One region of the Arthrobacter sp. CAN_A1 genome, then DNA from elsewhere that is predicted to be linked to it. Evidence: predicted binding sites of a transcription regulator. Region 1 holds the regulator's gene; the other holds the start of a gene.
What was found. Region 1 encodes HrcA, which represses chaperone genes, less so after heat shock. Its sites were predicted from a motif close to TTNGCACTCGNNNNNNNCGAGTGCNAA; they were not measured.
Positions count from the first base shown of each region.

Region 1 (3,415 bases):
GTGAGCCCGACGGCGGCCGGTTTGATGGCTTGCCACACGTCGACATAGGGGTGCCCGACGACGAGCACGTTCGACGCCGCGCCGGGTACCTTCATGGCCTCCTGCGCAATGCGCTGCTCTTTCGACCCGGTCACCAGGTGGTCGACCAGGATGCCGAGTCGACGGTTCGGCCCCGGGCCGAAGGACCGGATCATCCCGGCCAGGTCGTCGACGCCGTGGAGTGGTTCCACAACGATCCCTTCGAGCCGCAGGTCGTCACCCCACACCTTTTCGATCAGCTCGGCATCGTGCTGGCCCTCCACCCAGATCCTGCTGGCCCGCGCGGTCCTCGCCCGGGCGCCATCAACCCTCACCGAGCCCGACGCCGTCAGCCGCCGGGCAGGCGCTGATGGCGGTCCGGTGGGGGCCACCACTTCCACCGGGCCGCCATCGATGTGGAAGCCGAACCCCAGCGGGAAGGTCTTGAGTTTGCCGCGCCGGTCCTCGAGCACCATCACGTGCATGCCGCCGGACTTCTCGACCCGAACCACGGCGCCCACATAACCGCTCTGGACGTCCTCCAGCACCAATCCGGCGCTGGCCGCAACCTTGGGGAGGGAAACCTGCCGCGGGGCGGAGATGTCCTGCGCGCCCCATTCGTATGTTGACAAGATTGTTGCTCGCTTCCAGGCTCGCCGCTGGACGGTCCGGCCAGGGATTTTCAATGCTAACAATCCTCTGGAACGTACTAGACTTGGCACTTGGGCGTGTCGAGTGCCAGATCTGCTGGAAGTGTCAGGGAACCGTGTGCGGAGGTGAAATGTGAGCGAACCACGCCGACTTGAGGTGTTGCGCGCCATCGTCGAGGACTATGTGCATTCCCGGGAGCCGGTGGGATCAAAGGCCCTGGTGGAACGCCACCAGCTGGGAGTGTCATCGGCGACGATCCGCAACGATATGGCAGTCCTTGAAGAAGAGGGTCTGATCACGGCGCCCCACACCAGTTCGGGTCGCATTCCCACGGACAAGGGCTATCGGCTGTTCGTTGACCAGATTTCCGAGGTTAAGCCCTTGTCGGCGCCCGAGAAGCGTGCCATCCAGGCCCTGCTGGAGGGTGCTGAAGACCTCGACGACGTCATGGACCGGACCGTCCGACTCCTCTCCCACCTGACCAATCAGGTGGCAGTTGTGCAGTACCCCCACCTCGGCAACGCGGCGGTCCGCCACCTTGAGTTCGTCCTGCTGGCCCCCAACCAGGTGCTCGTGGTGCTGATCGCCACCAATGGAACGGTCCAGCAGCGGGTGGTGCCGCTTCCCGAAGCCGTGCCGGAGGCCAGCCTCGCCGAACTCCGGCAGCATTTTCTCGGCTCAGTGTCCGGTATCAAGCTGACCTCACTCCCACAGGAACTCGCCCTCGCCGTCGCCGCCCTGCCGTTCAGGCAGCGCCGGGCAGGAACTGCGCTCGCCCGAACGCTTGAACAACTTGCCGGGATAAACCGTGACGACCGGATTGTGATGGCTGGCACAGCCAACCTGGCGCGATCCACAGTAGACTTCCCGTTGAGTATCGGACCAGTGCTGGAAGCCCTTGAGGAGCAGGTGGTGATGCTACGCCTGCTCTCCGAAATGAAGCACGACGCGTTTGGCGTCTCGGTGCGGATCGGGCGGGAAAACCCGCACGGTGGACTCGCCGAGGCCTCGGTGATTGCCACCGGATACGGCCCGGACTCGCTGGCCAAGGTCGGAGTCCTGGGGCCAACACGGATGGACTACCCCACCTCGATGGCGGCGGTGCGCGCGGTGGCCCGCTACCTGTCGAGGATTCTGACGGATTAGGCCGCGGCCATCGCAGTAATGAATATGTTCCAGCAACAGCAAGCCATACCGGGTGGGCACCAAATCCCCACCCGGGCAGTGACATAGGAAGTGAAGTGCAGGAGTGAGTAATCACTATGAAGTCCTCGGTGTGAACCGCGATGCCAGCGGCGAGGAGATCAAGAAGGCTTACCGCAAGCTTGCGCGAAAGCTGCACCCGGATGTCAACCCGGGTCCGGACGCCTCAGAGGATTTCAAGCTGGTGACCCGGGCGTACGAAGTGCTGTCGGACCCGCAGAAACGCCGGGTGTATGACACGACGGGTAACGAAAACGGGACCGACAACGGCTTCGGCGGCGGACACGCCGGTCCTGGCTTTGCGTTCCAGGACATCTTCGAAACCTTCTTCGGCGGGGGCGGTCCCAGCGGCCCGCCGTCGCGTACCCGCCGCGGCCAGGATGCGCTCATAGCCGTCCGCATCGACCTGGTCGATGCCGTCTTCGGGATCAACAAGAAGATCGAGGTCGACACGGCTGCTGTTTGCCCCACCTGTGACGGGTCCTGCTGCCAGGCGGGCACCTCGCCCCGGACCTGCGACATTTGTGGTGGCTCGGGCCAGGTGCAGCGCGCCGTCCGGTCCATCCTCGGTCAGGTGATGACCAGCGCGGCCTGTGGTACCTGCCAGGGCTTCGGCACTGTCATCCCTAACCCCTGCAACGAGTGCAACGGTGACGGCCGGGTTCGTAGCCGCCGCAGCCTCACCATCAAGGTGCCCGCGGGGGTTTCCACCGGCACCCGGATCCAGCTGGGCGGCCAGGGCGAGGCCGGCCTCGCCGGCGGACCCCAGGGCGACCTGTACGTGGAGATCAGGGTCAACCCGGACCCCACCTTCCTGCGTGAGGGAGACGACCTCCACGTCACCCTGAGCGTGCCGATGACCGCCGCCGCGCTGGGGACTACCCTGAACCTCGCCTCGTTCGACGGTGACCAGGAGCTTGGAATCAAAGCCGGCACCCAGTCCGGGGAAATTGTTACCCTTCGCGGCCTCGGCGTCACCCACCTGCGCGGCTACGGGCGCGGAGACCTCAAGGTCCACCTCAATGTGGAAACGCCGCGCAATATCGACCAGGCCCAGGAGGAACTGCTGCGCCGCCTCGCCGAACTCCGGGGTGAGGAATTCGTTGAAGGCCAGCTGGCGAGCAACGGGTCAGGAGTGTTCGCGAAGCTGCGGGAACGGTTGGGTAACCTCTAGGCGTGAGCAACGCACTCTATTTCGGTGATCCCGACGCCGTTGCGGCGGCGCGGCCCGGTTCGGAATTCATCCTCACCGGCGCCGAGGCCCGGCACGCCGCCACCGTCAAGCGGGTGACGGTCGGCGAGATGATCGACGTCGCGGACGGCCGCGGGCGGAGGATCGTCGGGGCAGTGAGCAGGACGGGCCAGGACGTGGTGCTCGACGTCGGCGCGGTCACCGACGAACCGGCCCCCGTCTGCCGGCTGATCCTGGTTCAGGCTCTCGCCAAGGGGGACCGCGATGAACTGGCGGTGGAGGCGGCCACCGAACTGGGCGTCGACGCGGTTGTCCCCTGGCAGGCCGACCGCAGCATCGTGCGGTGGCGTG
Region 1 covers NZ_JADOUR010000004.1:81,737-85,151, reverse strand. Annotated here, with positions in the region: gene IWX62_RS06250 (DUF3097 family protein) at 1-650, opposite strand, end outside; gene hrcA (heat-inducible transcriptional repressor HrcA) at 802-1,815, shown strand; gene dnaJ (molecular chaperone DnaJ) at 1,919-3,046, shown strand; gene IWX62_RS06235 (16S rRNA (uracil(1498)-N(3))-methyltransferase) at 3,049-3,415, shown strand, end outside.

Region 2 (3,415 bases), on a different contig from region 1:
ACAACGTCGGCCACCCGGACGGGCGCCGCGAAAGGGAACGCGGGGCTCCCCGGGCCGGTGGGCGGTTTGGGCGACGGGGTTGGCTCCGGGAAGAGGGCGCTCTGGTATTCGGACACAGTCCCATCCTTGTGCCCCAGCGCGCCAAATGACAACCGTGTTATTCCCCATTACCATAAAGGGCAGACCAGGCGGCGTGTCAGCACGCCGCATCCAGCTAAGGGGCGATCGGTAGTGACTGAGGCAGCAAAGGCTGACAGTGTGGTGCACCCGGAACCGGAGAACCCTCGTCAGGCTGGCGTTCTAGGGGATCGGGAGCAGCAGATGCTGGCTCTGGAGCGCCAGTGGTGGAAGTACTCCGGCGCCAAGGAGCAGGCCATCCGCGAACTGTTTGACCTGTCGGCCACCCACTACTACCAAATCCTCAATGCCATGATCGATACCGAGGCGGCGCTGGCTCACGACCCCATGCTGGTTAAACGACTGCGTAGACTACGTACATCCCGTCAGCGCGCGCGCTCGGCACGCCGACTCGGCGCTGACATCTGAACGCCCTCGGCGACCTGTTTCCAGCGCCAAAATCCAAGGACGACGCATCACTATGAGCCAATACCCCCGGGACGAGTTCGACAAGATCCCCGAATCCGCATCGCGGCAGGGAGTTCACCGGGAAAGGCTGGTTCCCCCACGGTCCAGCGGACTGGCCTTAAAAATCATCGTCGGTGTATTGGCGCTCGCCGTCGGATTGGCCGCCTACTTCATCCTCCCCCGGCTGGGCATTGGCGAGGGCGCAGACCCGGCGTCCAGCCTCGCCACCAGCTCACGGTCCTCCGGGGCAGCCACGTCGGAGCCGTCACCGTCGTCGGCGACCGACAATGAATCCTCGACCCCCTCCCCGTCCGACTCGGGCCCCTCCGCGGAGCCGACCGAGGATGAGCCAACCGACTCCGAGCCGACGGGCAACGAGCCATCACCAAGCGAGGACCCATCGGCGGTCGACCGGACCCAGCCGGTGAACGTCTTCAACTCAACCGGGATCAGCGGGATGGCAAGTTTGGCTGCCAACCGGGTCTCGGGCGGGGGCTGGACTGTGGGCCAGATCGCTGATTGGGGTGGTGTCCCACCGCAGACCTCGGTGATCTTCTACAACAGTGCCCAGCTGGCTGCAGCGCAGGAGCTGGCTGGCATCCTGGGAATTCCCACCCTGGTTGAAACCACTGAGGTGTCTCCCGACCTCACCGTGGTGATCGGGCCCGCGTTCCAGTAGGCCGCGAGGGTTGCCTTGATGCTTCCACTTGACGGGCAACAGGTCCGGCTCCGCGACTGGAAAGCCCTGATCTTTCCGCTTACCGCGAGTGGCTCCGTCCCCATCAGGACTGGCATCTGTGGAACGGACCCTACTTCCCGCCGCCCACGGACCAGGAGGCCGACGACGCCGTTGGGCGCATCAGCTCCCAGCTGGCCACAGGAGACTGGCCTGAGGCGGCCAGATTCCGTGACGCACGGGTGGGCCGCGGGACCGTTGACGACTCGGTGGTACACGGTGTCACGTGTGCTCAATGGCAGAGTCGTCACTTGCACTCAGGCAGCCAGAGTGCTAATTATTGAGTTAGCACTCTAAGCCGCTGACTGCTAATCGTTGGCGGGGTTGGATGTGACACGCACACCACTGTGGTGAGGTGCTCGGCAGGACGTAAAGAGATCGTTCTGCTGATATCCGTCCGTCGCGGGCATCACAGCAGGTGAGCATATGTTTGCTGATAAGCAGTACTGTCCCCGAAAGGACCTAAGCCACTATGGCCAAGATCATTTCTTTTGATGAAGAGGCACGCCGCGGCCTTGAGCGAGGACTCAACATCCTCGCCGACGCCGTCAAGGTAACGCTGGGCCCACGTGGCCGCAACGTCGTCCTTGAGAAGAAGTGGGGCGCCCCCACGATCACCAACGATGGTGTATCCATCGCCAAGGAGATCGAACTGGACGACCCGTTCGAAAAGATCGGCGCAGAGCTGGTTAAGGAAGTTGCCAAGAAGACTGACGACGTCGCTGGCGACGGTACCACCACCGCCACCGTCCTCGCCCAGGCCCTGGTCAAGGAAGGCCTGCGGAACGTTGCCGCTGGCGCGGACCCACTGAGCCTGAAGCGCGGCATCGAGAAGGCTGTAGAAGCGGTCACTCGTGAGCTCCTCGCCTCCGCCAAGGAAATTGAAACCAAGGAAGAGATTGCTGCCACGGCATCCATCTCCGCCGGCGACAACGAAATTGGCGCCCTGATTGCCGAAGCACTCGACAAGGTGGGCAAAGAAGGCGTTATCACCGTCGAGGAGTCCAACACCTTTGGCCTGGAGCTTGAGCTCACCGAAGGTATGCGGTTCGACAAGGGTTACATCTCCGGTTACTTCGTTACTGACGCCGAGCGTCAGGAAACCGTACTGGAAGACCCGTACATCCTGATCGTCAACTCCAAGATCTCCAACGTCAAGGACCTCGTTGCGGTTCTTGAAAAGGTCATGCAGTCCGGCAAGCCGCTGCTGATCATCGCCGAAGACATCGAAGGCGAAGCGTTGGCCACCCTGGTAGTCAACAAGATCCGTGGCACGTTCAAGTCGGTAGCCGTCAAGGCTCCAGGCTTCGGTGACCGCCGCAAGGCCCAGCTGGCCGACATCGCCATCCTCACCGGTGGTCAGGTTATCGCCGAGGAAGTGGGTCTCAAGCTCGAGAACGCCACCCTCGACCTCCTGGGCAGCGCACGCAAGGTAGTTGTCACCAAGGACGAGACCACCATCGTCGAAGGCTCAGGCAACGCCGAGGAGATCGCTGGACGCGTCAGCCAGATCCGCGCCGAGATCGAGAACTCCGATTCTGACTACGACCGCGAGAAGCTGCAGGAACGCCTGGCCAAGCTGGCTGGCGGGGTTGCAGTCATCAAGGCCGGAGCCGCAACCGAGGTTGAGCTCAAAGAGCGCAAGCACCGCATCGAAGATGCAGTCCGCAACGCCAAGGCAGCAGTCGAAGAGGGAATCGTCGCCGGTGGCGGCGTTGCCCTCATCCAGGCTGGCGCCAAGGCCTTCGCATCGCTGCAGCTCGAAGGCGATGAGGCAACCGGCGCGAACATTGTTCGCGTTGCCATCGACGCCCCGCTGAAGCAGATCGCCTTCAACGCCGGCCTCGAGCCAGGCGTGGTTGTCGACAAGGTTCGCGGCCTGCCTGCAGGTCACGGCCTGAACGCTGCCACCGGGGTCTACGAAGACCTGCTTGCTGCCGGAGTCAACGACCCCGTCAAGGTGACCCGCTCTGCACTGCAGAACGCGGCCTCCATTGCTGGTCTGTTCCTCACCACCGAAGCCGTAGTAGCTGACAAGCCTGAAAAGGCTGCGGCCGGCGGCGGCGGCGGAGACGACATGGGCGGCATGGGCGG
Region 2 covers NZ_JADOUR010000007.1:123,368-126,782, reverse strand. Annotated here, with positions in the region: gene IWX62_RS10340 (uracil-DNA glycosylase) at 1-116, opposite strand, end outside; gene IWX62_RS10335 (DUF3263 domain-containing protein) at 259-546, shown strand; gene IWX62_RS10330 (LytR C-terminal domain-containing protein) at 599-1,264, shown strand; gene groL (chaperonin GroEL) at 1,794-3,415, shown strand, end outside.
Region 2: the regulator HrcA is predicted to act here: its motif matches at 1,572-1,598, upstream of groL (chaperonin GroEL).